4 regions of the Photobacterium sp. CCB-ST2H9 genome follow, and region 2 is predicted to be linked to each of the others. Evidence: predicted binding sites of a transcription regulator. Region 2 holds the regulator's gene; each other region holds the start of a gene.

Region 1 (7,948 bases), 1.4 Mb from region 2:
CCAGATGTATGTTCAGCGATTGCTTTCTGTGGTTAAACCTGGTGGAAAAATTATGCTGGTCACCCTGGATTATGTTCAGGAGGAGATGGCAGGGCCGCCATTCAGCGTATCTGCTGATGCTGTGAAATCACTGTTTCATGGTTGTGAGATTGTTCACCTTGGCCGTCAGGATGCAGACGAATCGCACCCGCGTATTCAGCAGGGACTCAGCCGCTTTGCGGAAGAGGTCTGGTTCATTCAGACACCTGCCTGATCCGAACACAGAAAAGCAGCGCCCGGCGCTGCTTTTTCATATCAAACATGATGTTATAAACGGTTGACGTCTGTCTGAGGAAAGAAATCAGACCAAATAATCCAGTAGGCACCGGCTTTGACGGTTTCGACACGGGCAAGCTTGCCGGATTCGGTTTCACCGAAGAAGTTGATGTCCTGAATGTCTTTCCCCGTGCGGTTGTAGAAAACTCCCAGGCTTTCATCGGTTTCATCAAAGTGCAGGACAATGTCCTGTGCACCAATCACCACATTGTTCGGAGCTTGATGCTGACGGACAAAGCGCTCCGTGTAAGCGACATAATCCTCACCGACACTCAGTCCCCATATTTTTTCTTTACTGGGTAATCGCGTGTCTTTGTATTCAACCGTCGGGAATGTTGGTTCGTCATAATAGGCCTGATAGGAAATGGCGAGTTTGAAAATGAACGCCATGATGGGGTCATGTTTGATGAGATCAAGATGATTGCGCGGAGGATGCAAGCTGTATTACTAACCAGACATCGTTGTCATTCTTCCTATCCCGTCTATAGTCACTGTAAAAAGACGGAGGTGAGTAATGAAAGCAGCAAACCGGGTCGACAGTTTTCATAGTAAGCAGACACTGGAAGTTGATGGAAAGCGCTATCAGTATTTCAGTCTGGCGGCGCTGAGTCCTCTCGGAGATGTGGATCGTTTGCCGTATTCGCTCAAAGTGCTGCTTGAGAACCTACTGCGATTTGAAGACGGTGACACGGTCACGAAAGATGATATTGAAGCCGTTATTGCATGGCTGGAAAACAAAGCTTCTGACCGGGAAATTCAGTATCGTCCGGCCCGTGTTCTCATGCAGGATTTTACCGGTGTCCCTGCGGTCGTGGATCTGGCTGCAATGCGGGATGCCATGGCCAAAGCCGGTAAAGATCCGGAACAGATTAATCCCCAGTCTGCCGTTGATTTAGTCATCGACCATTCGGTTATGGTTGATGCCTATGCTTCTGAGCAAGCTTTTTCTCAGAATGTTGCACTGGAAATGCAGCGAAATCATGAGCGTTATCAGTTCCTTCGCTGGGGGCAGCAGGCGTTTTCTGATTTTCGTGTTGTGCCTCCCGGCACCGGAATCTGCCACCAGGTCAATCTGGAATATCTGGGGCAGACCGTCTGGCAGGAAGACGATTCTCTGTTTCCGGATACGCTGGTCGGAACGGACTCGCACACCACGATGATTAACGGTCTGGGCGTGCTGGGCTGGGGTGTCGGCGGGATTGAAGCGGAGGCTGCAATGCTGGGGCAGCCCATTTCCATGCTGATCCCTGAAGTGATTGGCTTTCGGCTCAGCGGCCAGCTCAATCCGGGGGTGACGGCGACGGATCTGGTGCTGACTGTCACCGACATGCTGCGTAAAAAAGGTGTTGTGGGTAAGTTTGTTGAATTTTACGGACCTGGCCTCGATGGCTTGCCGCTGGCCGATCGCGCGACAATTGCGAACATGGCACCCGAATATGGTGCAACCTGTGGTTTCTTCCCGGTTGATCAGGAAACGCTGAACTATCTGCGTTTATCTGGCCGCGACGAGCACCTGATCAGTAAAGTCGAGGCATATACTAAAGCCAATGGTTTGTGGCGTGATTCTGGTCATCCCGAGCCGGATTATACGGATACCCTGACGCTGGACTTAGCGGATGTGGTTTCCAGCCTGGCCGGTCCGAAACGTCCGCAGGATCGTGTTGCACTTCCTGACATGGATTCCGCCATGACGGATCTGCTGTCACTGAACGGGTTACAGCCTGAGCTGACGGTTCCGGTAAATACGGAGCGTGAGGCTTTTTCGCTGAAACATGGCGATGTTGTGATTGCTGCAATTACCTCCTGCACCAATACTTCCAATCCCAGCGTGATGATGGCGGCCGGTCTGCTGGCCAAAAAAGCGGTTCAAAAAGGTCTGAAACGCAAACCCTGGGTAAAGAGCTCGCTGGCGCCCGGTTCGAAAGTCGTGACCCGGTATCTCGCTGCGTCTGGTTTGCAGCCTTATCTGGACGAACTGGGATTTCAGCTGGTGGGATATGGCTGCACAACCTGTATCGGTAACTCAGGCCCATTGCTGGCACCGATTGAAACCGCGATACAGGATAATCACCTGACGGTTTCCTCAGTCCTGTCCGGAAACCGAAACTTTGAGGGGCGGGTGCATCCGCTGGTGAAAGCCAACTGGCTGGCTTCTCCGCCACTGGTCGTGGCCTTTGCGCTGGCAGGGACGACCCGCATCGATATGACGGACATGCCGCTGGGCGAGGATTTGAATGGCGACCCGGTGTTTCTGCAAGATGTGTGGCCATCGCAGGAAGAGCTAGCCACAGTCATGAAATCGGTCACGAATCACCTGTTCAGGCAGGAATATGCCGACATCTTCTCCGGAGATGAACACTGGCAGCAGATTCAGGTGGATTCGGGGAAAACGTATCCGTGGCAATCAGATTCAACCTATGTCCGGCTGCCGCCATTCTTTGAAACGATTACTCAGCCGGTTCAGCCGCTGGAAGATATTCACAACGCGGCGATTCTGGCGGTATTTGGTGACTCGATCACCACTGACCACATATCTCCGGCCGGAAGTATTCAACCCGACAGTCCCGCGGGTCAGTATCTGCAGGCGCAGGGCATTCGTCCTGCAGATTTTAATTCTTATGGTTCCCGGCGCGGGAATCATGAGGTGATGATGCGGGGAACCTTTGCCAACATCCGTATCAAAAACCGGATGCTGGGGGGACAGGAAGGCGGGAACACGCTTTTTCAGCCTACTGGTGAAACCATGCCGATTTACGATGCCGCCATGCAATATCAGGCGAAGGATGTACCGTTGGTCATTTTCGCCGGGAAAGAATATGGGACGGGCTCCAGCCGTGACTGGGCCGCAAAAGGAACGCGCTTGCTGGGTGTCAAAGCCGTCCTGGCCGAAAGTTTTGAAAGGATTCATCGCTCGAATCTGGTGGGCATGGGGGTGATTCCGGTTGAATTACCTGTCGGCTTGCTCGACACACTGAACCTGACCGGCACGGAGCAGGTGAGTCTCAAAGGGATTGATGCACTGTCTCCGGGAGCAGCGCTTTCCCTTGAAGTGGTGAACACGCAGGGAGAGGTTCAGTGTTATCCGGTTCGCGCCCGGGTGGATACACAGACAGAAATGGCGTATCTGAAAGCCGGCGGTATCCTGCATTACGTATTGAGAAACCTGATCGATGCAGATTGATTGACGAAGTAAGCTGATGAGTAATTGACAGATTCTATGTCAATTATTTGTCATAAGTATGGTGACAGGTTCGTATTGTTGAGAAATTACAGATAAAGTAGAACAACAGTATTCAAAATAGCTCTGTAAATCAGAGTGCTTTCAAAATAAACGGACAGTAACATGAAGAAGTCTTTGATTGGTTTGTTATTGTGCGGACTGTCTGCGTCCGCTGTTGCATCACAATCTGCGGGTATTTTTCTGGGGTCACCGATGAGTGGCGTGCAGTATAAGCAGAATGATCTGCGTTTCTCTTTGGGTTTAGACGATTTTGGCGTGGCCGTCGATAAAACCTTTAACCTGGGAGCGCTGACCCAAAACCCGCAGCTCAACATGGGTTATACCTTTGTCGGGGCGCAGTTCGTTGATGATCACCACGATAAGTTTGGTATCCGTTCTGGTGTTGGTCTGGAAATCCCGGTTAACCAGTTTGAATTGTATGGTGAAGTCGGTCCGACGCTCTACATGGTTGAAGATGTCGATGTGGAGCTTGAAGCCGCAATGGGCGTCCGGGTACGTTTCTGATTGACGGTTGAACCGATTCAAAAGAAAAAAGCTGGCTTATATGCCAGCTTTTTTGATCCGGTCAGGATGCATTCCTGATGGTTGCGGATTGCAGCATCGGTTTGCGTCTTTCCCACTGAGTGACGAAGGCAACTGAGGCAATAATAATGGTTGCCCCTAACCACAGACGTCCCGGCGGTACCCAGCCAAATACCATAAATCCGGCCAGGACATTCAGAGGCAGTTTGGCGTGATCAAACGGCTGGACGAATGAAGCGTCAGCAACAGCGTAAGCTTTGGCAATGGCCCAGTTGGCCAGCGCAGTGAAAACACCGGCTCCCAGCAGAAGTAACCAGGTTTCCCGGCCTTCAGGCATGGTGAAATCCGGCACGGCCAGAAACAGGTTAAAGGGGGTAATCAGCAGCAACAGGTAAACGACCATGGTGCTCGGGGAGTCATGGTGAGACATCTTCTTCACCATTAATGAATAGCTTGCCCAGAAAAATGCCGCACCCACCGGCAATAATGATGCCCAGTTAAAATTGTCGGACCAGGGCTCCAGAATGATCATTGCGCCACAAAACCCAGCCAGCGTCGCAACCCAGCGGACAAAGCCGACTTTTTCTTTCAGCAGTAAACCTGAACCGACGGTGGCAAAAAGGGGAGACGTCATCAGTAATGCAATGCCCTGCCAGATGGGCACCGGATATGCGAGTGCCCAGAGCCACAGCTGAATACCAATCACAGACAGGAAAACCCGGAAACAGTGCATGCCAAAATGTTGGGTTTTCAGCGACTGACGCAGCCCGATACTGTACAGCCAGGGCAGCATGACAATCAGCGCGATAAAGTACTGGATCAGACCGACAGTTGTTGAAGGCAAGTGAAAAACTACACTCAGGTACTGCGCCATGCTGTTGACCACAGCAAAGGCTGATCCTGCGGTTAACATCCAGCAGGCACCCTGAATTGGATTGTGTCGATGCGTCATAAGTATTGTTCAAGTCAAAAATAATCTGAAATCATACTCTGATGACTGCATAGCACCAAATATTTATTCATAAAAAAAGCCGACAAAACAAGCGGCTTTGACGGCTACAAGGAAAGTTGTAAGGGAATGAATTGCTGAATCCGTTTCAGTCAGTTTCCCTGTTTTTATCGGGTCAGATTGCTGCGTATGACAGCTGGATATCCGGGTGAAAGCTTTCCAGCGTGTTTTGTGTATCAGCCAGCAGACTGACTAAAGAGCTCTTCTGCTCAACCAATGCGGCTTCAGCAATGTCTGACAGCGAATAATTCGCCATATTCATATCGATCATCGCCACCTGTAAGGGCGGAAGACTTGGGTTGAATGCTGCGTTTTCGGCATACATGCCTGTGAAGACCCGGCCATCTTTGGCTTTCAGCGCGACACCGGCAAAGTTTTTACTGTAAGGCGCGTGAGACTTATCTGCAGCCTGACAAGCGGCCTGAAGGAGTGCATCGTCTGAATCCAGGCTCAGACCTTTTGAATGGTCTGACAACAGCAAATCGGTGATGCCCAAATCAGCAGGCCCGAAGGATTCCGGTAAGTACGTCTGCAATGCTTTTGGTGTGCGCTCAGGTAACTGAACCATGAGGCTTTGTGCCGTACTGAGTTCATTCATAAACTGGCGGCAGTGGCCGCAAGGCGAGTAATTTACGGTGATATCAGTGATACCCGTTTCGCCTTTCAGCCACGCGTGACTGATGGCCGATTGTTCCGCATGGACCGTCTGAGACATCGACGTCCCTTCAAACTCCATATTTGCACCAAAGTAAAGTCTGCCGGAGTTGCCGCGTGCAATCGCGCCGACATAGAAATTCGACAGGCTGGCAATGGAATAGGCAGCAGCAACTTTCAGCAGCTGAATACGCAGGTCTGCATCTGACAGCTGAGTCACAGTCATCAGGTGTTCAAATTCTTCTTTGCTCAGAGTGGCGTCAAAGCCTGGAGCAGTCATGACAGGCTTCAGCGCCTGTGACAGTTCGAGCGGGAGTTGGCCTAAAGCGTCCATAACTTCAGCGCGCATAGTGATTCTCCTATGTGAATTCACTAAAGCATTCTAGAGCAGTCAAGAATAATTATTGTGATCATAGTCACTATTGATCCTGAGTTATTTCATTCTTATTGCATTTTAGTGAGTGTTATCACAGGTTTTGTGAGAAATGTGTCTGAATTTCAATGCAGTAAAGATCGCATAAGTGTGCATCTTTCCTGTGGGAGCAGATGCACACAGCGTTTGTGATACTTCTTCCGGGAATGTGTAAAGAATTATTGAAAAACAGATAACAGCAACGGATAGATGACCGGGGCGAGCACTGCCGTAATCACACCACACAAGACCAGAGCCAGAGAGCTGAATGCGCCGTCTTTGTAGTTTTCCTCGGCAGCTTTGGCCGTTCCTAACGCATGCGCCACAGTCCCCATGCTTAAGCCTTTTGCCATCGGATGGGTGATGCGGGCAAGTTTGAACAGCGGGTAACCTAAAACGGCGCCAAAGACACCTGCGATCAGTACCATGACCGCGGCCAGTGAAGGAACTCCGCCAATCTGCTGAGCCACGGCCATGGCGATGGGGGTTGTGACCGATTTTGGCAAAATACTGGCGGTCAGCTGTAAATCGGCGCCCAGTGCCAGCGCGATTGCTGTGCCGGCCAGCATGGACAGAACGCTGCCGCACACACATGCCGTCACAATCACTTTCCAGCGGCTGCGGATTTGAGGCAACTGTTCATATAGCGGGAATGCCAGTGCAACCACTGCAGGTTCCAGCAGATAATGAATCCAGCGGTTGTCTGCAAAGTAGGTTTCATAAGGCACGTTGAGGACCAGCAGCAGCGGAATAATGACCACCAGACAGATCAGCAGCGGGTTGAGCACCGGATGCTGAAAACGCTTCGACAACAGACGGGCCAGCCAGAATACAATCAGAGTGACGAACAACCACATCAGTCCGACTCCTTACGCTGTACATACCAGCCCACAAACAATAGGACAATCAGACTGCTGCCGAGGGTGCTGAGCAGCACGGGCAGGGCGTTGGTCTGAAGCAGATCCAGATAATTCATGAGTCCGACTCCGACAGGGACGAACAGAATTGCCATATGGCGGATAAACAGATGACATCCGGGCTTGGCCCAGTTCGGTGGAAGCAGTCCGGCAGAAAGTGCCGCAAAAAGAAACAACATGCCAAGAATGCTGCCCGGAATGGGGATCTGTGTGAGAGATTGGAATCCTTTCCCGGCCATCAGAAAAATGGCAATGATTGCAAATGAACGCAAGTAGCTCATATACACGAGGATGAAGATGAATGGTGTCGCAATCATACAAAAAAGGTGGGATCTAAACCACAATTCTTTGAGGCCTGCACTTGATCCAACACAAACGGCTTACATATTCGACACGATCACCATAGCCACACCTGCCGCTGCCAGCAAAATGACAGACAACTTATGCATCAGGCTGTGCCTGACAATATGTTCAGTCGCCGAGACTTTCGGGCGACTTGTTTTCACGGCATTTTGGGGAGGATGCCGTGGCGGTTTGGGAGGTAAAGCCGTTGGTTGGTGAAAGCGGTGGATATGACGGCAGGTTTCTTTAGGTAAGGGGACCCGGAAACCATAATGAGGCAGCACTTCAACCGGGATTGCCATCATGCCATTCACCGTGAGCTTACGCCTGACGGAATTAAAGACAGAGGCCAGATCAATCTGCTGGACTTGTGAGAGTGAATCCTGAGGCAGAAAGGTTTTATCAGACAGGACTTTATGGCTGATGACTTCCCCCGCAAAATAACACAAGGTTTCCAGAAGACGTGATTCGTGCAGGGTCAGGGCTGTCTCTGACTTATCCGGCCAGACAAGCAGCCGCAGATCCGGTTCGAAATC
Region 2 (7,948 bases):
CTGGTCAATCTCGACAGCGAGCAGGTGATCCACTTCGGCAGCCTCTCCAAATGTCTGGCACCCGGCCTGCGGCTTGGCTACATCCAGGTTCCGTTAAAACATCAGACCCGACTGAACACGGCGCTGCACCATCACTGCCTGATGATCAGCCCGCTGCTCAGTGCACTGGCCTGCGAATTGATCCGTAAGGGAGATGCCGACCGGGCATTACAGCAGATCCGGCAAGACATGCAGCAGCGAGCCCGACTGCTCGAACGCTATCTGGAGCCGTATCAGGTTCAGTATCAGTTACCGGGCTTCCACGCCTGGCTGACCTTGCCTGATCACTGGCGCCTGAGTGACTTCGTTACTGCCGCCGAAGCCCGGGATGTGGTGGTCAAATCCGCTGAACTGTTCACGCCGCCGGGCAGCACAATTCAGCAGGCAGTGCGTCTGGCCATCAGTGCGCCGCACAGTCATGATAAACTTGAACAGGGTCTGGCGATTCTGGCTGAGCTGCTGACTCAGTCGCCTTACCCGGATTTCCCGCTCTGACGGTCAGAACAGCTGGAGAACACCATGAAGCACTTTCAGCCCGCAACCGGCCTGCGCAACGCACACCTGCAAACCATTCTGCCACGACTGTTCCGTCGTCAGGCCCTGTTCGAACCTCTGACGGAGCGGATTCAGACCCCGGACGATGATTTTCTCGACCTGGTCTGGACGGCCGCGCCCGAGCAGCACCCGGCACACATGCCAATCATGATCCTCTTTCACGGGCTGGAAGGCAGTTTCCACAGCCCTTATGCGCACAGTCTGCTTTTTGCGGCCAGACAGCAGGGCTGGCTGGGTGTGATGATGCATTTCCGCGGATGCAGCGGGGAAATTAACCGTCAGGCCCGGAGCTATCACTCCGGTGAAACCAGTGATGCACGTTACTTCATCGACCAGTTACGCGAACGTTTTCCGCATCATCCATTGCTGGCGGTTGGAGTTTCTCTGGGGGGTAATATGCTGGTGAACTATCTGGCTGAAACCGGCGAAGCATCCGGACTGACCGCAGCTCAGGTCATTTCTCCGCCCTTGGATCTGTCAGCCTGCTCGTCCCGGATTGAACAGGGGTTTTCCCGGGTCTACCAGCGCTACCTGCTCGGTTCCATGAAGAAAAATATGCTGAAAAAAATGGCTGCGTTACCGGACCTGCTGCCCTTTCAGACCGAACAGATTGCTGGAATCGCATCGCTGCGACAGTTTGACGATACCGTCACAGCGCCGCTGCATGGCTTTGCTGATGCGGCCGACTACTACCAACGTTGCAGCGGACTGGGAAAACTGGCGCAGGTACAGACCCCGTTGCGGGTGATTCATGCCGCTGACGATCCTTTCATGACGGCGGCAGTCATCCCGACACAGCCGCTGCCTGCCCATATCGAGTATCACCTGACCCAATACGGGGGCCATGTCGGTTTTATCAGCGGCAGCTGGCGCGAGCCGACGTTCTGGCTGGACCAGACCGTACCGGCCTGGTTTCAAAAAAAACTCAGGGGTTAACCTGAAACAAAAAACGCCTGGCAAACCTGCACAGGCGTTTTTTCAATGAGGCCCGGTTATCCGATTTTCCCGGTATCGATCAGCTGCTGGATCAGCGGCCGCATGATCAGCTCCATCGCAAAGCTCATCTTCCCGCCCGGCACCACCAGCGTATTATGGCGCGACATAAACGAGCCCTGGATCATCGCCAGCAGATACGGGAAATCAACATTCTTGATGCCACGGAAACGGATCACCACAAAACTCTCATCCAGACTGGGGATGGCTTTCGCACTGACCGGGTTGGAGGTATCAACCGTCGGCACCCGCTGGAAGTTAATATGGGTCCGGGAAAACTGCGGAGTAATGTAATTGAGATAATCATCCATTGAACGGACGATGGACTCCATCACTGCTTCTCTGGAGTGGCCGCGATCGCGGGTATCCCGCACGATTTTCTGAATCCATTCCAGGTTCACAATCGGGACCATGCCAATCAGTAGGTCGACGTGCTGTGCAACATTGACATCGCCATCCACGACGCCGCCGTGCAGGCCTTCATAAAACAGCAGATCGGTATTTTCCGGCAGATCCTGCCAGGGCGTAAAAGTGCCCGGCATCTGGTTATAGGGCACGGCTTCATCAAACGTGTGCAGATAGCGGCGGTATTTTCCGCTGCCGTCTTCGCCGTACTGACGGAAAAAGTTTTCCAGCAGCGCAAAGTCATTCGCCTGCGGGCCAAAATAACTGATGTGGCGCCCCTGCTCCTTGGCTTTGCGGATCTCCACATCCATTTCCGGACGGGTAAAACGGTGAAAACTGTCCCCTTCCAGCCATGCCGCATGGATATTCAGCATATTAAACATCTTGCGGAAAGCTTCCGAAGTGGTGGACGTTCCTGCTCCGGAGGAACCTGTTACTGCAATGATTGGGTGTTTTGCAGACATGACATACCTTGTCGTTTATCCAAACGGAATCAGTTATTAACAGGGCAAATGGATGCAGTCAAGCATCCGACCGCATCCGTCGGCGCCAGCTTCCGTTTTCTGCTGTCACCTCTGAGTATGGCAGCTTTATTCTGTGCGAAGCGAGCGACGTAGTTTGATATCCACCGTTTCGTGCAATTCGGAATACATAATCACGGCCTCTCCCGCCGCCAATTGCTGGCGTACCTTGTCCACTTTCTGCGCCAGGCTCAGCTCTTGCTCACCGTAGTCGGTGCCCTCGCGCAGGACAAAGTGTTCAATCAGGTTGGTCAGCGTTTCAGCATCGATATCTTGCCAGGGAATGATCATACAACTTACCTGATTAACCCAGATGACAACGGCTTATGCCGCGACAATCTGGTAAGAATGAGTCAGGGTCACGCCTTTGCCCAGCATCAGGCACACGGAGCAGTACTTTTCCAGTGAATCGCTGACAGCTTTGGCAACCTGAGCGTCATCGAGATGATGACCGGTGACGACAAAATGCAGATTGGCCGAGGTGAAATAACGCGGTGCCTGTTCGCGGCGCACGGAATCAATCTGTGCCTCACAGGCGGTAATCGCCTGACCGGCACTTTTCAGCGCATCGACCACATCCACCGAGCTGCAGCCTCCGGCAGCCATCAGGACCAGTTCCATCGGGCTGGGCGCTTTACTGCCGCCGTTCCCGTCCATGACCACACTGTGGCCCGAGTTAGACTGGCCGATAAAAGTCAAATCTTCGACCCATTTCACACGTGATTGCATGCGTTACTCCTTACTACAAAAACCCGGATTTTATCACTAAGTCACAACGGTGTGATCATGTGCACAGTAAAGTGTCCAAAATGTTCATTTATCCCCGCGCAATATCAAGCAATGCATGACGAAAAAAGTTAAACTCTTGGTCTGAATGTTCACATGCGCTTGCAGCCCAGCCGTTGACTGAATATGCTAGTTGGCAAACAATAGTATTGTTCTACCCAACCCCAATGCAAGGAATGACGTTGTTGGGCAACACACTGCAGAGGAAGTTAGTAATATGGTTCCAGGTAAACCGCAAACAGATCCAACTTTGGAGTGGTTCCTTTCTCACTGCCACATTCATAAGTACCCGTCGAAGAGTACACTGATCCATGCTGGCGAGAAAGCAGAGACCCTCTACTACATTGTCAAAGGTTCCGTCGCCGTTCTGATCAAGGATGAAGAAGGTAAGGAAATGATCCTGTCTTACCTCAACCAGGGCGACTTCATTGGTGAACTGGGCCTGTTTGAAGAAGGCCAGGAGCGTACTGCCTGGGTTCGTGCGAAAACACCATGTGAAGTGGCTGAGATTTCCTTTAAGAAATTCCGTCAGCTGATCCAGGTTAATCCGGATATCCTGATGCGTCTGTCCGCACAGATGGCACGCCGTCTGCAAGTCACCAGCCAGAAAGTCGGTGATCTGGCATTCCTGGACGTGACTGGCCGTATTGCCCAGACCCTGCTGAATCTGGCAAAACAACCGGATGCCATGACTCACCCGGACGGCATGCAGATCAAAATTACCCGTCAGGAAATCGGCCAGATTGTTGGCTGTTCCCGTGAAACCGTTGGCCGCATTCTGAAGATGCTGGAAGAGCAGAACCTGATTTCTGCCCACGGTAAAACCATCGTTGTGTACGGAACACGCTGATCACTCTCCGGTGATGCAGCCAATGTGAGTACAATAAAAAGCCGCAAACGCGGCTTTTTTTATTTCTGCCGGGCATACCCTGTGATTACAGCTGTTTTCTCAGGACACTTCACATTTTTTCAGTTGCCTTCCATCCCTCTGTTGCTACATTTGGCGTATCAGTACTATGTGGATGTGCAGATATGGATATCGAACGTTTTGCCCCAAATGCCCAGCACAATCAGCTTCCCCCGCGCCCTGTCGTAACCAGAGGACGTTTCCTCTCTGCCTCGGTTGAAATGACAGGTTTTCAGTCTCCCCGGCAGCTCCTGGAGCAGGAAGCCTACCTGTGTCTGACCAGCCCCCCAAGTGAATCGGATGACTGGATGCAACCGCTGGATCAACAGCACTGACAAGCCCTCTCACAGCACGAGATATGGCATTCAGCCCCCCCAGATAAAAAAACAGCGGCCCAGAGGCCGCTGTTTAATGACAGAGCAAAGATACCTGTCTTACATATTCGTACTTTCGAAGATCTTGTCCGCCGACGCAGCCACAAAGCCCGGGTAGAGTTCCCCGTTCTCCTGCAGATACCGCTTGGCAAACTCATAGAAACCGCCTGGAATTGAACGGATACCATCGGTAAAGCGGACTTCCACCCGATCAGCCATCGTTGATGACTGCTCCAGCAGCACTTCCGGACTACCTTTCACTTCACCACCCGATTCATTGATGGTGAAGCCGTTGTGGCGCAGCAGGCTGTTCACCTCTGCAACTTCCGCAAACTGCTCCAGCTGATTTACGCTGACAGTAAAATGGTTCGCACCATAACCGTGGGCAGCAACCCAACCCGCGTACTCACTTTCCTCGGCCAGCTTCTCATAGGTCGCGTAATCGAGATCCCATAAACGGCCACCGTACAGGAAAGCACCATCCTTCATTGCGCCATCAGGAATCTGCTTCACCAGCTCACGCACGGTATTTTGCAGATCCGCCGAGCACTGTCCGACCAGCAGTTCACTGATAAAGACTTTCGGTGCAGCCGGGTTCGGATGCTCAAAGTGCTCCGCATACAGTTTCTTCTGCTCGAAGTGATACGTTCCGCACGGCTTGTAACCAATCGCAATGAATGGTGCAGCCAGCACATCCAGGCTCACACCCGGCAGATTGAACGTACGCAGGGCAATGTGATCGTTCAGCAGAGGCTCTTCCTCTGTCAGCAGATCGTGCACCTGAGCGGCCGAAGGGCAAAGACGGGTTGTGTAGTCCTGCCACAGGGCATCAAACAGTTTTTCCACTCTTTCCATGTTGCGGTTCCCTCGTCAATACGGGTTAAGCAATAGTTACAGTTGGATCCCCGGAGACAGCTGAGCAGGCAGTTCGGTTGCCTCTCCTTCCATGGATGCCATTGGATACGCACAGTAGTCCGCGGCGTAGTAAGCGCTTGGGCGCAGGTTACCGGACGCACCCGGACCACCGAACGGTGCATCACCGCTGGCACCCGTCAGCTGACGGTTGCGGTTCACAACACCGGCGCGAATATGATCGATAAAGTACTGCCACTCGCTGTCGTCAGTCGAAACCAGACCGGCAGACAGGCCATAGCGGGTGTCATTTGCCATCTCAACAGCCTGAGGCAGCTCCTGATAACGTGCCACCTGCAGCAACGGACCAAAATATTCTTCGTCCGGCAGCTCGGCGATCTTGCTCACTTCAACAATACCCGGAGTCACGATGGCACCCTGACCACGCTCAGCTTTCAGCAGCGCTTCACCACCCATGCTCAGCAGACGTTCCTGCGCAGCAATGATGTTATCGGCTGCGACCACAGAGATTTGCGGCCCCATAAACGGCTGTGGCTCAGCAAACGGACCGTCAACTTTGATGGCCTTGGTTGCCGCAATCAGTTCAGCAATCAGCGCATCCCCTTCAGCACCTTCAGGTACATACAGGCGACGGGCACAGGTACAACGCTGACCGGCACTGATAAACGCCGACTGGATGATGGTGTAAACCGTCGATTTCAGATCGCCGTAAGCTTTGGAGATCACCATCGGGTTGTTCCCGCCCATTTCCAGTGCCAGCATCTTGCCAGGCTGACCGGCAAACTGACGATGCAGGATGTGACCGGTATTCGCACTGCCGGTAAACAGCAGGCCATCGATACCGGCAGATTGTGCCAGTGCTTCACCGGTGGCGCGTGCGCCCTGAACCAGGTTGATCACACCAGCAGGCAGACCCGCCTGTTCCCACAGTTTGATGGTTTCTTCCGCTACTTTCGGCGTCAGATCAGACGGTTTGAAAACCACAGTGTTTCCGGCCAGCAGTGCAGGAACGATGTGACCGTTCGGCAGGTGTCCCGGGAAGTTGTATGGACCGAAAACAGCCATCACGCCCAGCGGACGGTGACGCAGCACCGCTTTGGTACCAGCCACGTCTTTTTCACGCTCGCCGGTCCGCTCGTTATATGCACGGACAGAAATCGCAATCTTGCCAACCATGGCACCGGCTTCAGTGCGGGTTTCCCACAGAGGTTTACCGGTCTCTTCCGAGATCGTGCGGGCAATGAGCTCGCTGTTGTCTTTGACCAGGGCAGCAAAGCGCTCAACAATGGCCTGACGCTCAGCCAGGCTGGTTTTGCGCCAGCTGGTCAGAGCCTCACGGGCGCTGGCAACAGCCTGCTCAACCTGCTCGGCGGTTGCGCTCTTGCCTTCCCAGATCACTTCACCACTGAATGGGTTCAGCGACTGCATCGCGTCACCCTGACCGGCTTGCCAGTTACCTGCAATCCATTGTGTCATCTTGTATTCCACCCTAGTTATTGGGCGATCAGGCGAACCTGATCCCCGTTTTTCACTTCTAACACCTTGGCCATTTCCGGAGAAATGATGGCCAGATTACGTTCACCATCCAGTGCAACTTTACCGACCGTGGCACGGAATCCGGCAAAACTGGTATTACTGATGATGTAGTTATGAGAGCTGTGGTGCTCACCAATTTCGACCGTACAACGCTGAGATGCACGGACAGATTCGATATGGCGCAGATCGCACTCAACCGTTGGGCCGGCATCAAAGAGATCCACATAGCCACGGTTGACGAAGCCTTCCGCTTCCAGCAGCTTCAGTGCCGGACGAGTGTTGTCGTGCACCTGACCGATCACCGCCTGCGCTTCTTTGCTCAGCAGGTTGACGTAAATCGGCAGTTTCGGCATCAGATCTGCAATGAACTCCTTCCGGCCAATCCCTGTCAGGTAGTCTGCTTCCGTAAACTCAATGGAGAAAAAGTGCTCTTTGAGCCACTCCCAGAACGGAGAGTTGCCATTTTCATCGGACACGCCACGCATTTCTGCAATCACAGTGTCTGCAAAGCGCTGGCGGTGCTCAGCCAGCATGAGGAAACGGCACTTGGACAGCAGTCTGCCATTCAGCCCCTGACGCCACTGCGGACGCAGGAACAGGGTGCACAGCTCACTCACACCGGTGTAATCATTACCAAATGTCAGAACCTTCAGCACTTTGTGCACGTCCAGATGTGGTGAGTTATGGACCAGTGTGCTGAGGTGATAAGTATAGAACGGGTTGTCCAGACCGACGGCCGCTTCCAGGGCTGTGGTACCGGCGATTTCACCTGTCTCAGTGTCTTCCGCCACCATGAGGTAGCCTTCCGGGCCAGGTTCAGTCACGTCTTTATGAAAGCTTTCGACTGAATGAGCGATCCGCTTACTGAGGATCTCCTCATTGACCGGCAGTGATGTGAAACCGTGGCCTGATTCTTCGGCGCACGTCATCAGTGCAGGTAAATCAGCTTTTGTAATGGG
Region 3 (7,948 bases), 1.1 Mb from region 2:
ACTTACATCGCCCCAACCATGGTGAACCTCAACCTGGCGAAAGAGCGCTTCCCGGAAGTTGACTTCCGTGCGACCCGTGAGCACTGATTCGCAGAACAGATAAAGTACAGTCGTGAAACAGCACGCTGCACTGAAACAAAAAAAGCCCCTGATCTCAGGGGCTTTTTTTATGGGTGAATCCGGCCTCAGAAGAAGGTCTTGGGCTGGTTCAGACTGTCACAATAGGCGCTGTTCGAAGCTGGCTTGAAGAACGCCTTGTCGACGGCCGTATTGCCAAATGCGGCCACCTGACTGCCGGCTTTGCTGCTGTAGCTCAGGCCCAGCAAATCCAGATACGGCCGGTAGTCGAGACCCGTCGCATAACTGGCAGCAATCAGCAGCCAGTCGTTATTGCTCAGCGTCCCCGCTTCAGCACGGCTGTACGTTGAGAACCCCAGTGATGCTTTTGCTGCATCCCAGCTGGCATCATCGTTGTCGGCATCCGAAAACGCTTTGTCCAGCAGGTGCAGGCGAGGGATCAGGTGCCAGCCATTGCTCAGGGCGCCTTTGTCCTGTGCATGCATCATCATTTCGACCACCAGTGCCGCGCCCTGACTCCAGCTGCTGTATCCCCGTCCCGCCATATAGGCAGCCGGATCGGCTTCCAGCTGACTTTGCTGGATATCGGCCAGAATGGTGTCGAAAGGCAGAGACTGGCACTGGTGCTCATAGCCCGGCTCATTAACGGTTGCCAGAGATTTCGCATAATAGGAATAGAAGTTGGTGGTGGCATGGCCTTCAAAGCCGTTGAATTTGAAGCGTCCGCTTTCAACGTTGTGTCCGACCTCATGCAGGTCACCATGGCCCAGCACGCTGAATGCCCAGCCGGCATCATAGGGGTTACCCGAGCAGCCGTAGCCGCAGGTGGGCTGGTCGGCATTCATATGCTGAACCTGATCCCATTCAGGAATATTCAGGGTATGGGCAGCAGCAAAAGAATCCACTTCACTGATCGGCGTAATGTTCTCGCCATGATAGCCCGCGAGTGCCCGGAGAGCGCTGTGGTGATAAGTCTGGATGAATGTGGCCATTTCTCCCGGTGTATCCCAGCGGCTGTTTTCAGACAGCGTGGTTTGCATCCGGCTGTTTCGTGAGTGGATCTCAAAATGCTCGGTCGCGACTTCGGCCCAGTCGTAGGCGTTGTTGTTCACCGCCGTGATGAAGGCAGCATCATTCTCACCCGGTTTCCAGTACGGATGCTGGCCAATCTGACGAAATGCAAAGGTCATCTCGGTCCCTTTGTCTGTAAAACCAACCTGAACCGGACCGCCATAAGGTGATGTCAGGTGGATGGTCTCGCCGGCCTGGATGGTGACCGGATGTGACTGCAGGAATTTCGGCCGGTTGTAGCCGTCATTCGGTGCCATCGGCTTGGTGGCGGTCGCACGCTGGGTATTGATAAAAATCCGGGCGGCCACGTCGCTGTGAGGGTCGGTCCGGGTGACGGTCAGGGTCTGGCCCGGCAGGGCATAAACCCCGGCGGCACGCCACGGAGTCCGGCTGGTCAGCGTGACGGTTTGCTCTGCCGGGGAGACATGGCTGAAATCGGTGCGGCTGAAATTCCCCAGATCCGGCTGGACCGGATTGATCTGACGCGTGTTATACACCAGATGGTCGGCAAAGTAGCTTCTCAAAAACGTCAGTGTCGGGGTGCTGTTTTTTGACATCGGGAAACGGACGTTTTTCCGGTATTGATCTGCAAGCAGGATCAGGTGTTTTTCCAGCGTGTAATCATCCGGCAATGTGAAGATGTCGGTCGCGGATTCATCAACATTGCGAACAATGGCACGCAGTGATTCTGCCGGTGTCAGAAACTCGGTACCGAAGGCCGGAAGATTGTCGCAGCTGTTATTGTCATCTTCGCAATCTGCAATATGGAAGCTGAAGCTGTTGTCCCGGAGACGGGTAATCAGTGTTTCAATGCCGGATAGAGAGCCGGTCTGGTCCCGCATCTCTGCGGCTGACGACCAGCTGGCTTTATCCTGGATAAAATAATTGCCGGCACCGCCGACGGCTTGCGTCTGTACGCCAAAGTAGCTCAGAACCGGATTGGTCAGTGGCGTTGAGTTCCAGCTGTTGGTGTGCACATAGAGCATGGCGCGCTTGCGGGCTGCTGCTGCATCCAGTGCAGTGGTTACACTGTGCTCGCTGAACGAACCGCTGGTCCCGGTGATGATCAGATCGGCTTGTGACAGGCAGTCAGACAGCTGAGCTTCATCTTCACACAGGGTAAACGTCAGGTTTGGGTAGCGGCTTTGCAGCCAGTTTTTGGACTGATTAAAGTGACTGCTGCTGAGCAGCGTAAACGACACTTTGAGGTCGGAGCGGCCCGTGCTCAGTGCGGGGACCAGCAGCCAGTCGATGATTTTTTGCATGTTCGATGCAAAATCGCCGTGGGAACCGGCATCCAGCTCACGCAGGATATTGGTGCCAAAGGCCACGCTGCGTCGCTCTTTGGCATCTCTCAGGGTAACCAGGGGATAGCCCTGATTTCCCGTGATCAGTTCTTTCGCACTGGTCAGATGCTTCAGGCTGAAATAGCGGGAGTTTCTGCCGGGATCGTACTGGATCGTATTCTGGCCAAAAATCTGGCTCTGTAGCGAAGCCAGACTGGAATGTTCCTTACTGATGATGGTTGCGATGCGTTGTTCCAGTGCAGCACTGTCGCTGGGCAGGAGTCTGGGATCGCCCAGTTTCACCGCGGCATTGATCGGATCCAGGGGCAAGTTTGCCCCGCTTGCATTCTGGCCGTCATTTTTTGTATCTCCGCCACCGCCGCATGCTGCCAGCGAAAGACATAAAAGTATGGAACTGAGCTTTTTCATTCTGAAGTCGTTTTTATGAGTTTTATGATGCTTAGTATCATAAACGGCAGTTTTATATGTGAAATGCCAGAAAACTTGGGGTGAATCGCGAAAAATTTATCGCACTGTGATGGATGTAATACTGTGTTTCCGCGCCGGTGCTTTGAGTCCCGAAAATATGCGGGAGCCGTTTCTTTCATTCGGCAAGCCTGAAATAATCAGGCTCTCTTCTTTTTTGAGTCCATACAAATGCTGAACGTCATTCGAAGCTGGCTTGCACGGTACGACGCCTGGTGTGAGCGCATGGGATTGATTCCGGAAAACCGTCGCTGTTGTGCGCCGGTCCGCTATGATGAAGATGATGCCCGTCATCCTGCGCAGCGGGCAGCCCGGTTGAAAACCTGCCAGAGCCAGGCCCGAGACAACGGTGAGCCGCGTGCAACTGATTGACAGCCACTGCCATTTTGATTTCCCGCCCTTTGCGGACAATTCCGACTACTATCTCGATTTGGCCCGGCAGGCCGGTGTCAGCCATATCGTGATTCCGTCGGTCGGGGAGCGGAACTGGCAGCAGGTCAGAAATCTGTGTCATACCGGCGGGCCGACGGCACCGGCGCTGTCCTATGCCCTGGGGATGCATCCGTTCTTTGCAGAGGAGCACGGACCACAGACGCTGGCACGGCTGGAACAGGCGCTTGAACAGGCCCGGAATGACCCGTGTTGTGTTGCGGTGGGCGAATGCGGGCTCGATTTCGCCATTCCGGATGCGGACCGTCGCCAGCAAACCGACTGGCTTTCAGCACAGCTTTCCCTGTCCAATCAGTTTAACCTGCCCGTGATTCTTCATTGCCGGAAGGCTTTCCCTGAATTGCTGAAGTGTCTGAAATCCTGTCCGCCGGTTCGGGGAGGGGTTTATCACGCTTTCAGTGGCAGTTTGCAGCAAGCGACTCAACTTCTTGATCTAGGTATCAAAATTGGTGTCGGTGGTACGATCACCTATCGCAGAGCAAACAAAACTCGCACTACAATAGCTCAGTTGCCTCTTGATGCATTGTTGCTGGAAACTGACGCGCCGGATATGCCACCGGCTGGTTTCCAGGGAGAGCCGAACCGTCCGGACAGAGTCGTGCAGGTTTTGAACGCTCTGACGGAACTGAGATCAGAGTCAGTAGCCCAGTTAACACAGGCCACTAACAAAAATGCAGAAGTCTTGTTTGCATTGCCTTCTCAAATTTGAAGATTCTGACGTTTATTTGGCTTTTTATTGTGCATCAAGTGGAACTTGAGTGTGACTGCTATCACACTTGATGTTCAACTTTCACTCGGTTGCCAACCAAAGTGTGACGTGTGCATTACATGCTGATAGTTGCCATGCGTATAATGCGCCCGACTCCTTGTGAGCCGAATTGTCGAGACGCCAAATTTTAACTATAGGGATGCCATAAACCATGAGCCTGTTTATGAGCCTGGTTGGGATGGTTGTGCTGCTGCTGGTAGCCGTGCTGCTGTCTGATAACCGCAAAGCTATTAACGTACGTACTGTTGGGGGCGCGTTTGCCATCCAATTTTTCTTTGGTGCATTCGTTCTGTATGTACCGGTAGGCCGTGATGCGCTGTATGGTGTATCGCAAGCTGTTGCCAATGTGATTGGTTACGGTGATCAGGGTATTTCTTTCCTGTTCGGCGGCCTGGTATCAGGCAAGATGTTTGAAGTCTTCGGTGGCGGCGGTTTCGTCTTCGCACTGAAAGTACTGCCTGTTATCGTTTTCTTCTCTGCGCTGATCAGCGTGCTGTACTATCTGGGTGTGATGCAGTTTGTCATCAACATTCTGGGTGGCGCACTGCAAAAAGCTCTGGGTACCTCTCGTGCCGAATCTATGTCTGCAACAGCAAACATTTTCGTAGGTCAGACTGAAGCACCACTGGTTGTGCGTCCGTTTGTACCTAAAATGACTCAGTCTGAGCTGTTTGCGGTCATGTGTGGTGGTCTGGCATCTGTTGCGGGTGGTGTACTGGCAGGTTACGCATCGATGGGTGTTCCTCTGGAATATCTGATCGCGGCATCCTTCATGGCGGCTCCTGGTGGTCTGCTGTTTGCGAAAATCATCAAGCCTGAAACTGAGAAGCCTGTTGAGCAAATGGGCGGCGACGATGACAGCCACGATGACAAACCTGCAAACGTAATTGATGCGGCTGCAGCGGGTGCGTCTTCCGGTATGCAACTGGCACTGAACGTAGGTGCGATGCTGCTGGCCTTCATCGGTCTGATCGCGCTGATCAACGGTATGCTGGGTGGTATCGGTGGCTGGTTCGGTATGCCTGAGCTGACTCTGGAACTGATCCTGGGTTATGTCTTCAAGCCACTGGCCTTCCTGATTGGTGTGCCATGGAACGAAGCTGAAGTTGCCGGTTCTTTCATCGGTCAGAAACTGGTTGTGAACGAGTTTGTTGCTTACCTGAACTTCACACCTTACCTGAAAGATGTAGCTGATGGCGGCATGGTGATTGCTGAAACAGGTGCTGCAATGTCTGAGAAGACACGTGCAATCATCTCCTTCGCACTGTGTGGTTTCGCAAACCTGTCCTCAATTGCAATCCTGCTGGGTGGTCTGGGCGGTCTGGCTCCAAGCCGTCGTCACGACATCGCTCGCTTCGGTATGAAAGCCGTTGCCGCGGGTACCCTGTCTAACCTGATGTCTGCAACGATTGCAGGTCTGTTCCTGTCACTGTAAGACGAACAGAATCTAATTAGGCACAAAAACGCCACAGTATGTTTGCTGTGGCGTTTTTATTTGTCTGTCAGACAGATGGACAGTTTTTCGCCTTTCCAACAAATTCAGTAACTATCTGAATCTTTTCTGGTAAAAAATAGCAAAAAGCGGTTCTGCGGCCTTTTTTCCTCTTGCCCTGACGCGCATGCTATACCCTTGCGAAGCATGTCTCCTGAGGTCAACCGGGAAAAAGGACACTTCGTTGCCTGCGGTCTACACTCTGTGAGTGTTTTCCGGCTGTCGCGGTGTCAGCGGCTGCCACCGGACTGGAGCAGGCCATGAATGAAGTTGTATTCGCTTTACTCGCTGGTGTCATCGTTGGTTTGTTATTTTCAGCACTGAAACTGCCGATTCCGGCACCGCCAGTATTATCAGGCGTCATGGGCATTGTTGGCGTCTATGTGGGCGGTCAGCTGTATCAGTGGATCATCGAACGGTTCTTTTCCTGAGTGTGAAGACGCAGGATTTCAGCCTGCGGAAAAGCCGTCAGCCACCGGGTGAATTGGTCAACACATTATCCACGCAGGGAAACGTCTGAATGATGGTTCGCCTGAATATGGCTTGGTAATATGACAGCGAAAGGTTGCAGAATGATGGATTCTGCATGAAAGCAGTCTGATGTTTTTTTTGTGAATCAGGCTGTGAACTGAATGGCTGGTAAGGGGATTACCCGTTCGGAAAGCGTTCGGAAACCCACTTACGCGGTGAAAAGGATGTCAATCAGGTTAGCCTGAGTCTTCACGGAATCAAGTCCGCTTCTGTTTCTCTGTGGCTACAATGGCTGGCAAAGGAGCCGGGTCTGGGACAGCGGAGCAGAACACTTGGTAGAGCAATTTCGACTGGAGAAAGTCATGAGCGATTTAAAAACAGCGGCACTGCGTGCGTTAAAACTGATGGATCTGACCACACTGAACGATGACGATACGGATGCCAAAGTGATCGAGCTGTGTAAGAACGCAAAAACCCCGGTAGGCAATACTGCGGCAATTTGTATCTATCCTCGTTTTATCCCGGTTGCCAAAAAGCAACTGCGCGAGCAGGGCACGCCGGAAGTCCGCATTGCCACAGTGACCAACTTCCCGCACGGCAACGATGACATTGAGATTGCGGTAGCAGAAACCAAGGCTGCAGTGGCTTACGGCGCTGATGAAGTGGACGTGGTTTTCCCGTACCGTGCTCTGATTGCAGGGAACGAAGAAGTCGGCTTTGAGCTGGTGAAACAGTGTAAAGCGGCGTGTGGCGACATCCTGCTGAAAGTGATCATTGAAACCGGTGAACTCAAAGATCCGGCGCTGATCCGTCTGGCTTCAGAAATTTCTATCAAGGCGGGTGCTGACTTCATCAAGACTTCTACCGGTAAGGTGCCTGTGAATGCAACTCCGGAAGCCGCTGAGATTATGCTGACCGTGATCAAAGACATGGGCGTGCAGGACAAAGTAGGCTTTAAGCCTGCGGGTGGCGTAAGAACTGCTGAAGATGCAGCGCAGTTCCTGGCCATGGCCGATCGTATTCTGGGTGCAGACTGGGCCGACAGCGCGCACTACCGTTTTGGTGCGTCCAGCTTGCTGGCAAATCTGCTGCACACATTGGGTGAAGGTGAAAAAGCCGCGGAAGGCGGTTACTGAGTCTGACGACTTCATCCATACGGAATACTGGTCTGTGGCGGCGGGTCTGAGCACCGGCTGCCACAGGAACAGCCAAATATAAGGACAGGCAGAGCCGTGACGGCTGGACTGCTGACGGAATCCTATTTCCTTTCGCAGTACTTTCTGCCTTTCCTCAGCCACGTCGAGGCATCTTATGTACTTACCTCAGGAAATCATCCGCAAAAAACGCGATAATATTGCGTTGACCCGAGACGAAATCAACTTTTTTATTCAGGGCATCGCCAAAGACACAGTGTCTGAAGGACAGATTGCAGCTTTTGCAATGGCGGTGTACTTCAACGATATGACCATGGACGAGCGTGTTGCACTGACCTGTGCGATGCGAGATTCCGGCATGGTGCTGAACTGGGACCACATGAATTTCGGTGGCCCGATTGTCGACAAACACTCCACCGGTGGTGTGGGTGACGTGACTTCTCTGATGCTTGGTCCGATGGTTGCTGCATGCGGCGGCTTCGTACCAATGATCTCCGGCCGCGGTCTGGGTCATACCGGCGGCACGCTGGATAAACTGGAGTCTATTCCGGGCTATAACATCATGCCGTCGAACGACGTTTTCGGTCAGGTGACCAAAGATGCCGGTGTGGCGATTATCGGTCAGACCGGCGATCTGGCACCGGCCGACAAACGCGTGTATGCGACCCGGGATATCACGGCGACTGTTGAT
Region 4 (7,948 bases), 990 kb from region 2:
TCATTACTGCCCACCGAAATAAAATCCACCCGGTCTTTCAAAGCCGGCAGCTGATAGAGAATGGAAGGGACTTCAATCATGATCCCCAGCTTCGGTCTGCGCAAACTTTTTCCCTGACTTTCAGCAAACGCGGACACTTCTTCAAACGCTCTCTCAATCAAGGCTTTGGATTCATCCAGCTCCGGGATCCCGGAGATCATGGGCAACAGGATATCCATGTTGTCGAGACCAATACTCGCCTTGAGCATCGCTCTGACCTGCATCAGAAAAATTTCCGGGTGATCCAGCGTGAAGCGGATGCCACGCCATCCCAGAAAAGGATTGTCTTCTTCAATGGTGAGATAAGGGAGCGGCTTGTCACCACCAATATCCAGTGTACGCATCACCACGGATTTATTCGGGTAAGACGTCAGGATGGCACGGTACTGAGCCGCCTGTTCTTCTTCGGAAGGAAAACTGCGCTGCAGCAGAAACGGCACTTCAGTCCGGTAGAGACCGACCCCATCCACGCCCTTATTCACCGCAATATTGGTATCAGCACTCAGCCCGGCGTTGAGATACAGAAAAATTCTTTCCTGATCTGCCGTGACTGCCGCTTTATCGAGATCCTGCTCGACCAGTGCGGTCAGCTCGTTTTCTTCTCGCAGTAGTCGTTTGTACTCGGCCAGAACCTGCCTGTTCGGCTCGATCAGCAGGTCGCCCCGGTAGCCATCCACAACCACCAGCGTGTTATGAACTTTTTCAGGAATAAAATCGACCCCCATGATCGCCGGAATCCCCAGGGCACGGGATAATATTGCGGCATGGGAGTTTGCAGCACCTTCCTGCGCCACCACGGCAGCCAGCTTGTCTCTTGGAATGCTGGCCAGCATGGCGGCTGTCAGCTCTCGGGTAAGCAGAACAATCGGCGCATCCCACTGATGCTCGATCCCTTCCTCATTATGCAGAAAGAACAGTAAACGCTGCCCCAGCTCCCGGATATCATGCGCACGTTCCCGCAGATAATCATCTTTCATATTGGCAAAACGTGCGGAATACGTTTCCACGGTCTGCCGGACAGCCCACTCTGCCTGATCACCGCCTGCAACTTTGGAGAAAAGATCTTTCCGCAGCATCGGATCGTTCAGCAAGTGGCTGAACAGATCAAAAATCGCCAGAGTTTCTTTGTGAAGTTCACTATCGAAGCGTTTGCGCAGGCGACGAAATTCATTGCTGGCCATCTCAATGGCAATGCTCAATCGTTCCTGCTCGGCTTCCCGGTCCAGACAGGATGCCGGGCTCACCACTTCCAATCTTGGCTGGTTGTCGTCCCACCAGGCTTTTGCAACCGCAACGCCTGTGGATGCAGCGGATCCGGTCAGATGCAGGCCATCCCGTTGATCCGGCCACATCCCCTGTGCTTTTGCATGCGCCAGAATGACCGCCAGCTGTGCCGCCAGCGTCACCATAAAGGACTCTTCGCTTTCCGTGAATTCACGCTTTTCGCGCTGCTGAATCACCAGTACGCCAAGAACTTTACGCTGATGAATAATCGGTGTGCCAAAAAAGGAGCGGAAGGATTCTTCGTTGGTACCGGGGATATGCTTAAAATTGGGATGACTGCTGGCATCAGCCACGTTGACGGGTTCCGCCTGGCGGCCGACCAGACCGACCAGACCTTCATTAAAACTGAGCCCAACCTGATATGAGGGTTTGGTTAACCCTTGGGTCGCCATCAGCATATATTGCTGCCGATGCTCATCCACAATGTAGACAGAGCAACACTCCGTCTTCATTGCATCACAAATACTGACCACCAAGACATCCAACGCTTCGAGCAAGGTCGGCGCGCTGGCAACTTTCTCTACGATTTCTCTGAGCTGGGTCAGCATAAGCATTATGATCCCTTGGGTTAACCTCGCCTGTTTTTACGTTTCGATTTCCGTTCCTTACGTTCCTTAAACGGCATCGCCATCGCCGCGAATTCTTTCAGCGCCCGGCGATATACATCCCGTTTGAAGGACACAACCTGACGTACCGGATACCAGTAACTGACCCAACGCCAGCCATCAAATTCCGGGGTGGTGCCACGCTGCATGTTCACCTTAGACTCATCGCACTCCAGACTCAGCAAAAACCACTTTTGCTTTTGCCCGATACAAACCGGTTTGGAGTCCCACCGGACCAGACGCTTCGGTAACTTGTATCTCAGCCAATGGCGGCTGGATGCCAAAATCCTGACGTCCTTTTTGGTCAGACCCACTTCCTCATACAGTTCACGGTACATGGCCTGTTCAGGAGTTTCCCCCTCATCGATACCGCCTTGCGGAAACTGCCAAGAGTGTTGTCCATATCGTCGAGCCCAAAATACCTGGCCATGGCTGTTACAGATAACTATCCCCACATTAGGGCGGTATCCATCGCCATCAATCACTGGACGACCTCAAGTAAAAATATCAATTAACAGTGATTTTTTCACAGAAATAGGCTCAGGGTAAACATTCATTGTCATCAATCACTGTTTTTTCCTACCTGGCACTCACTTTATGGATAACTTCTCACTGAACAGGAGGTTATAAACAGAGAAATGAGACCTCTCCCACATTTATTCACGCTTTCTGTGGATAGTTTTGTGTAGAAACTCTGTTATTGCTGATTTAATCAACAAAACCAAAACAAGCGGTTTCTTATTTCGGATATGAACAGAATAAATAATCACTTAAAAACCATTAACTTAAAATCAATTATTACGTATATCTATGAGAATAGATTCAATCTTATTCAGCGGATCTTCAGCGGTGGTCAAAGATCAACCAACTTTACATTTATCCACAACTCAGGGAGGTGCCTGGTGAAATAAACACCAGACCGTCGTTCAAATTCCACGCAATACCCTGTAAATCCATCCAGCTCAGAGAATGTGCACTTTGTTCGAAAAATTACCTGTGGATATCTTTGGAGAAGATCTCCACCGTCGGGCTGATCTTTATCGCAAGCTCTCCCGGATCCTGATGATTGTGTTACCATACGCTGTTCTCTGATTGCCTGTACGACATACCTGCTAATGACGATGCCCCAAAATTCTCCCCCAACCTCTGAATCCGAGCTGCTGGCGCGGGCACAGGCACTTGCTGGTTACACGCTGGGAGAACTGGCCGAGCAGGCAGGACAAGTCACCCCACCGGATCTGCGTCGTGATAAAGGCTGGGTCGGCCAGCTTCTGGAATGGCATTTGGGTGCCACAGCCGGCAGTCAGCCTGTCCCCGACTTTACCGAGCTTGGTATTGAACTGAAAACGATCCCGATCAGTCACCAGGGGAAACCTCTGGAAACCACCTTTGTCTGCGTCGCCCCCCTGACGGGCCTGCATGGCGTCAGTTGGGAAAACAGCCATATCAGACACAAACTGGCGCGGGTACTGTGGATTCCAGTCGAAGGTGAACGCGAAATTCCGCTGGCTGAACGCCATGTCGGCTCTCCTTTGCTCTGGAGCCCTTCAGCAGATGAAGAAGCTCGCCTGCGGCGCGACTGGGAAGAACTGATGGATCTGATCGTTCTGGGCAAAGTGGAACAAATCACCGCCCGGCATGGTGAAGTCCTGCAACTCCGGCCGAAAGCGGCCAACAGCAAAGCCCTGACAGAAGCCTATGGGGCCAACGGCCAGCCCATCAAAACCCTGCCACGCGGCTTTTATCTCAAAACACAATTTACTGCCGAACTGCTGGCCCGCCATTTCATGCTCTGACAGCCCGGAATTACAGTGGAATTGTCATCTCGTCCTGACAGCATTGTGGTTTGCCGTCCGGGGAAAATTCGTCATGCGGGTCGATCATTCGCAGCGTGATCGATTTCACGCCCAGCGGCCTCAAGAACTCCCTCACCTGCTCCATATTCTGAAAGTGCAGTGTATTATCGTCGTCATCTTTCAACGGCTCAAGGTGGTGCCTGTACTCGACTTCCATCAAATAAGCCGCCTGACCGGCATAACTGGTCAGCACACATCTCGGCACATCCTCACCGGGCGACTTCACCCAGTGCTTGAATTGGGACAATTTCATGGCCACTCCTCAGTCAGGGAACTGATTTAACTATGTGCGAACATTGTCCGTTCAGCAAGGCGGCCACTTTGTTCCCGGCGCTCTAAGGTCAGGCTTGCATTATTGTCGCAACAAAACGACCGGCACATTTTGTGCTAACCCCCTATTTTCCTGCCGCTTTTCAGCCGCTACATCCTAGGTTATAGTCAAAGTGAATTTGCGGTCCAAGGAGGGCAAATGAAATACCATAAGATCCCCCATTCATCTCTCGAAGTCAGTCAGATTGGTCTGGGTACCATGACATTTGGTGAACAGAATACCGAAGCCGAAGCCCACAGCCAGCTCGACTTCGCTCTGGAGCGCGGTGTCAACCTGATCGATACTGCTGAAATGTATCCGGTACCGCCCAAAGCAGAAACACAGGGACTGACAGAATCCTATATTGGCAGCTGGCTGAAAAAATCCGGCAAGCGAGACAAAGTCATTCTTGCAACCAAGGTTGCGGGGCCGCGTAATGTGCCGCATATCCGAAATCAGATGGCGCTGGACTGGCGGAACATTCATGAAGCCGTTGAAAACAGCCTGGAACGACTGCAAACTGATTATATCGATCTCTATCAGTTACACTGGCCGCAGCGCGAAACAAACTGTTTTGGCAAGCTGAATTATCCTTACCCGGATGAAAATACTGGCGTCACTTTAACGGATTCACTGGAAGCACTGGCCGAACTGGTGCGTGCCGGTAAAATCCGTTACATCGGACTGTCAAATGAAACCCCGTGGGGCGTGATGTCCTTTTTACGTCTGGCAGAAAAACATGACCTGCCGCGGGTAGTCACCATACAAAACCCATATAACTTGCTCAATCGCAGCTTTGAGGTCGGTCTTTCGGAAATCAGCCATTATGAGGGCGTGAAATTACTGGCTTATTCTCCGATGGCATTCGGAATTCTCAGTGGTAAATACCTCAATGGTCAAAAACCTGCAGGCGCCCGCTGTACGCTGTTCGAGCGCTTCGTCCGCTACTTTACCCCCCAAGGTGTTGCAGCAACGGAAGCTTATGTGAAAGTAGCGAAAAAGCATGGACTGGATCCGGCACAAATGGCGTTGGCTTTTGTGAATCAGCAACCGTTCAATGCGTCAACCCTGATTGGCGCGACGAATCTGACTCAGCTGGAGGCGAATATCGACAGTCTGTCGGTAGAACTCAATGCTGAAATTCTGGCAGATCTTGAGCAAGTTGGGCTCACTTATTCAAATCCTTGTCCGTAATTCCACTGAAGCTGAAAACAAAAGCCCCCGCTAAAACGGGGGCCGTTGGGTTCTTTCTGGCCTTACTCCGCAGAGTAAGGCCAGCGATTACGTCAGACTTCGCGACCGAAATGCTCGCCTGAGGTGACGGCTCTTACGCATGGCTCGTTGACCGGCCAGCGCTGAATCGACGCGCATATCTTTGTCAATTCCCATATCTTTCAGAATATGTGAAGACAGTTGAGGTAAATGAAACTGCATCCGTCGGTATTCGCGACGCCATGCTTCTTCTTCACGATGAAGATCAAGACGAATAAGTAAAACAGCAAAACGTAAATAGACTGATTGGCGCATGAGAGTGCTCTCCGTTGAATAAAACATGGAGGGACGCAAATACGACCGTTTTCAGGCTGACAACTGACTAGCCGCGACAGACGTATCCGCGGCCCATTTACACAGTGAATTACTGTAGAAAGTATTTAAGATCAGTGACCAGAGGTCAGTGAGCTTAATGCTGATGGGAATTTCGATCCGAATCACCAGCAGGACGCAGACATTTTGTGTTGAATGTGCTCATTGTATGTTCCTCCTGGTTATAAGGTAGAATGATGTGATATGAAGCATATTCTTGCCCGATAATGCATCAAAAACAAGAAGTTATTTTGTTTTCTCTGATAAAAAGCCAAATAGTCGGATAATTATGCAATCTATCGCTGAGAATCAGAGGGAAACAACAGCGATAGATAAATTTTCAGGGTTTTCCTCTTACCGCAAATGATCTGCAACAACACCGAACCTGTTGTCAGGAAAGCACCATCGATTTCAGCATCGTACACAGCAATTTCCCGGCCGGACCAAGTGCATACCGGCTGCTCCAGGCGAGATCCACGGGCTGCTTCCATGCCTGCGCTTCAAATGCCGGTTCCAGCCGGACCAGCTGTCCGGTCAGCACTTTATCCCTGACAGTTTCTGCCGGCAGTACCGTCCAGCCAATCCCGCGCTGAATCAGCTCAATCGCCGACAGAATATGCTCGGTTCGCCAAATCGTATCAGAGACTCGCCACCCTTCGCTGTCCTGCCCGTAACGGCCCGTCAGCAACACCTGACGGTGCTGCCGGAGATCAGCCCAGTCGACGGTCTTGAGCGCAGCAAGCGGATGGTCGCTGGCTGCCACACACCAGACCTCCACCTGCCCGAGGCCATGCACCGTGATCTCCGGATTCAGAAAAGCCAGCTGTACCATGAGCGCCAGCTGAACCCTGCCGTCATGCAGTAACTTCATGACATCGCCTGTCCCAACCGTCAGGATTTCAACTTCCACCAGCGGATACCTGATCTCAAACGCCTTCAGCACATCCGCCAGAGCCGGCAGCAATGCCATCGACTCCACACCCAGCGTTAATTTCGGTTCCACTCCCTGCTGGAAGCTATCGGCGGCCACTTGCAGCTCACCGCACTGCGCCAGTACCCGACGGGCTTTCATCAACAACGCTTGCCCCTCAGAGGTCAGAACCGGCTTTTTGCCACTTCGGTCAAACAGTGCCAAGTGAAAGTCTGTCTCCAGATTTGAAATGGCCGTACTGATAACGGACTGCGCCTTGCCCATCTGCCGTGCTGCTGCCGAAAATGATCCGGTTTCTGCTGCGGCGACAAAAGCTCTGAGCTGTTCGAGTGAAAAATGCATCTCCGCCCCATCTATCTTTAAAAACGATAGTTACTAACTTTTATCTATCAATATTCTGATTAGTATACGCATCAGAACGGTGATTCAAAATTGAGGTAACACACATGCGTACACATTGGGACAGAGTCCGCCACGCGATCGGATTTGAAGGCATCGCCCTGGTGCTGATCACTTTGGTACTCAGCTACGGATTCGGCTTTGAGATGGCCCATATCGGGATTCTGGGCGTTGTTTTTTCGGTCATTGCAACGGTCTGGAACTATGCCTATAACCTGTTGTTTGATCATGCCATGCTCAGATACAGCGGCCAGTTGCAGAAAAATACGAAACACCGCTTCGTGCATGCATTAGGATTTGAGCTCAGCCTGCTGTGGATCACCCTGCCCATCATGGCCTGGTGGCTGGACATCAGCCCCTGGGCGGCCCTGGTCATGGATCTGGGTTTGGTCGTGTTCTATCTGATTTATGCCTACCTCTACAACCTGGCATACGACAGAGTGTTCCCGTTACCAGAAACAGTCGGCACCTCTGCCTAGTCAGGAATTCTGACCCAGATCCCGCGGCGGCGGGATCAGGTCATGTTTATTCAGCAACCGGTACATCGTCGCCCGGGAAACCCCGAGTTCGCGGGCTGCCGCCGTGATCTGACCCCGGTTGTTTTCCAGAACGCTCAGCAGTGCGCTGCGCTCCGACTCTTCACGGATTTTCTTGAGGCTTTGTTTATCATCTGACTGCCGGGGCAGTTCAAGGTGATCCGCTTCAATATTCTTTTGCTCGGTCAGCAATACGGCCCTTTTGATACGGCCGATCAGTTCCTGAACATTGCCCGGCCAGTTGTAGGTCATAATCGCCTGTCGGGCATCATCAGAAAAAGCTTTCACCCCGCAGTTATACTGCCGGGCATATTTCAGCAACAGCGCATTGGCCAGGGACAGTAAGTCATCACCGCGTTCCCGCAGTGGCGGGACAGCCAGACTGAGTACATTCAAACGATAAA

Evidence for each region. Region 2 encodes CRP, which controls carbon source genes, mostly activating them, when cyclic AMP is high. Its sites were predicted from a motif close to TGTGANNNNNNTCACA; they were not measured.
Region 1: a site for CRP is predicted at 6,198-6,213, ahead of cdd (cytidine deaminase). Genes of this name have one in related genera too.
Region 3: a site for CRP is predicted at 4,131-4,146, ahead of L4174_RS13035 (NupC/NupG family nucleoside CNT transporter). Genes of this name have one in related genera too.
Region 4: a site for CRP is predicted at 2,568-2,583, ahead of rppH (RNA pyrophosphohydrolase). Genes of this name have one in related genera too.

The regions. Positions count from the first base shown of each region.
Region 1 covers NZ_CP100425.1:1,711,154-1,719,101, forward strand. The annotation lists gene L4174_RS08060 (thiopurine S-methyltransferase) at 1-253, shown strand, start outside; gene L4174_RS08065 (DUF3179 domain-containing (seleno)protein) at 307-705, opposite strand; gene acnA (aconitate hydratase AcnA) at 830-3,496, shown strand; gene L4174_RS08075 (hypothetical protein) at 3,659-4,060, shown strand; gene L4174_RS08080 (DMT family transporter) at 4,122-5,030, opposite strand; gene cdd (cytidine deaminase) at 5,203-6,090, opposite strand; gene L4174_RS08090 (CidB/LrgB family autolysis modulator) at 6,333-7,010, opposite strand; gene L4174_RS08095 (CidA/LrgA family protein) at 7,010-7,387, opposite strand; gene L4174_RS08100 (hypothetical protein) at 7,451-7,948, opposite strand, start outside.
Region 2 covers NZ_CP100425.1:303,768-311,715, reverse strand. The annotation lists gene L4174_RS01350 (PLP-dependent aminotransferase family protein) at 1-534, shown strand, start outside; gene L4174_RS01345 (hydrolase) at 559-1,530, shown strand; gene L4174_RS01340 (phosphoribulokinase) at 1,587-2,456, opposite strand; gene L4174_RS01335 (YheU family protein) at 2,583-2,804, opposite strand; gene L4174_RS01330 (OsmC family protein) at 2,838-3,242, opposite strand; gene crp (cAMP-activated global transcriptional regulator CRP) at 3,517-4,149, shown strand; gene L4174_RS01320 (hypothetical protein) at 4,332-4,541, shown strand; gene L4174_RS01315 (DUF1338 domain-containing protein) at 4,641-5,435, opposite strand; gene astD (succinylglutamate-semialdehyde dehydrogenase) at 5,472-6,929, opposite strand; gene astA (arginine N-succinyltransferase) at 6,947-7,948, opposite strand, start outside.
Region 3 covers NZ_CP100425.1:2,823,610-2,831,557, reverse strand. The annotation lists gene prfC (peptide chain release factor 3) at 1-87, shown strand, start outside; gene L4174_RS13050 (ImpA family metalloprotease) at 186-2,864, opposite strand; gene L4174_RS13045 (hypothetical protein) at 3,093-3,293, shown strand; gene L4174_RS13040 (TatD family hydrolase) at 3,286-4,080, shown strand; gene L4174_RS13035 (NupC/NupG family nucleoside CNT transporter) at 4,292-5,575, shown strand; gene L4174_RS13030 (XapX domain-containing protein) at 5,893-6,063, shown strand; gene deoC (deoxyribose-phosphate aldolase) at 6,466-7,239, shown strand; gene deoA (thymidine phosphorylase) at 7,415-7,948, shown strand, end outside.
Region 4 covers NZ_CP100425.1:2,895,852-2,903,799, forward strand. The annotation lists gene ptsP (phosphoenolpyruvate--protein phosphotransferase) at 1-1,871, opposite strand, end outside; gene rppH (RNA pyrophosphohydrolase) at 1,892-2,413, opposite strand; gene mutH (DNA mismatch repair endonuclease MutH) at 3,050-3,724, shown strand; gene L4174_RS13345 (DUF6482 family protein) at 3,735-4,037, opposite strand; gene L4174_RS13350 (NADP(H)-dependent aldo-keto reductase) at 4,254-5,288, shown strand; gene L4174_RS13355 (hypothetical protein) at 5,376-5,621, opposite strand; gene L4174_RS13360 (LysR family transcriptional regulator) at 6,070-6,951, opposite strand; gene L4174_RS13365 (PACE efflux transporter) at 7,056-7,487, shown strand; gene L4174_RS13370 (sigma-54 dependent transcriptional regulator) at 7,488-7,948, opposite strand, start outside.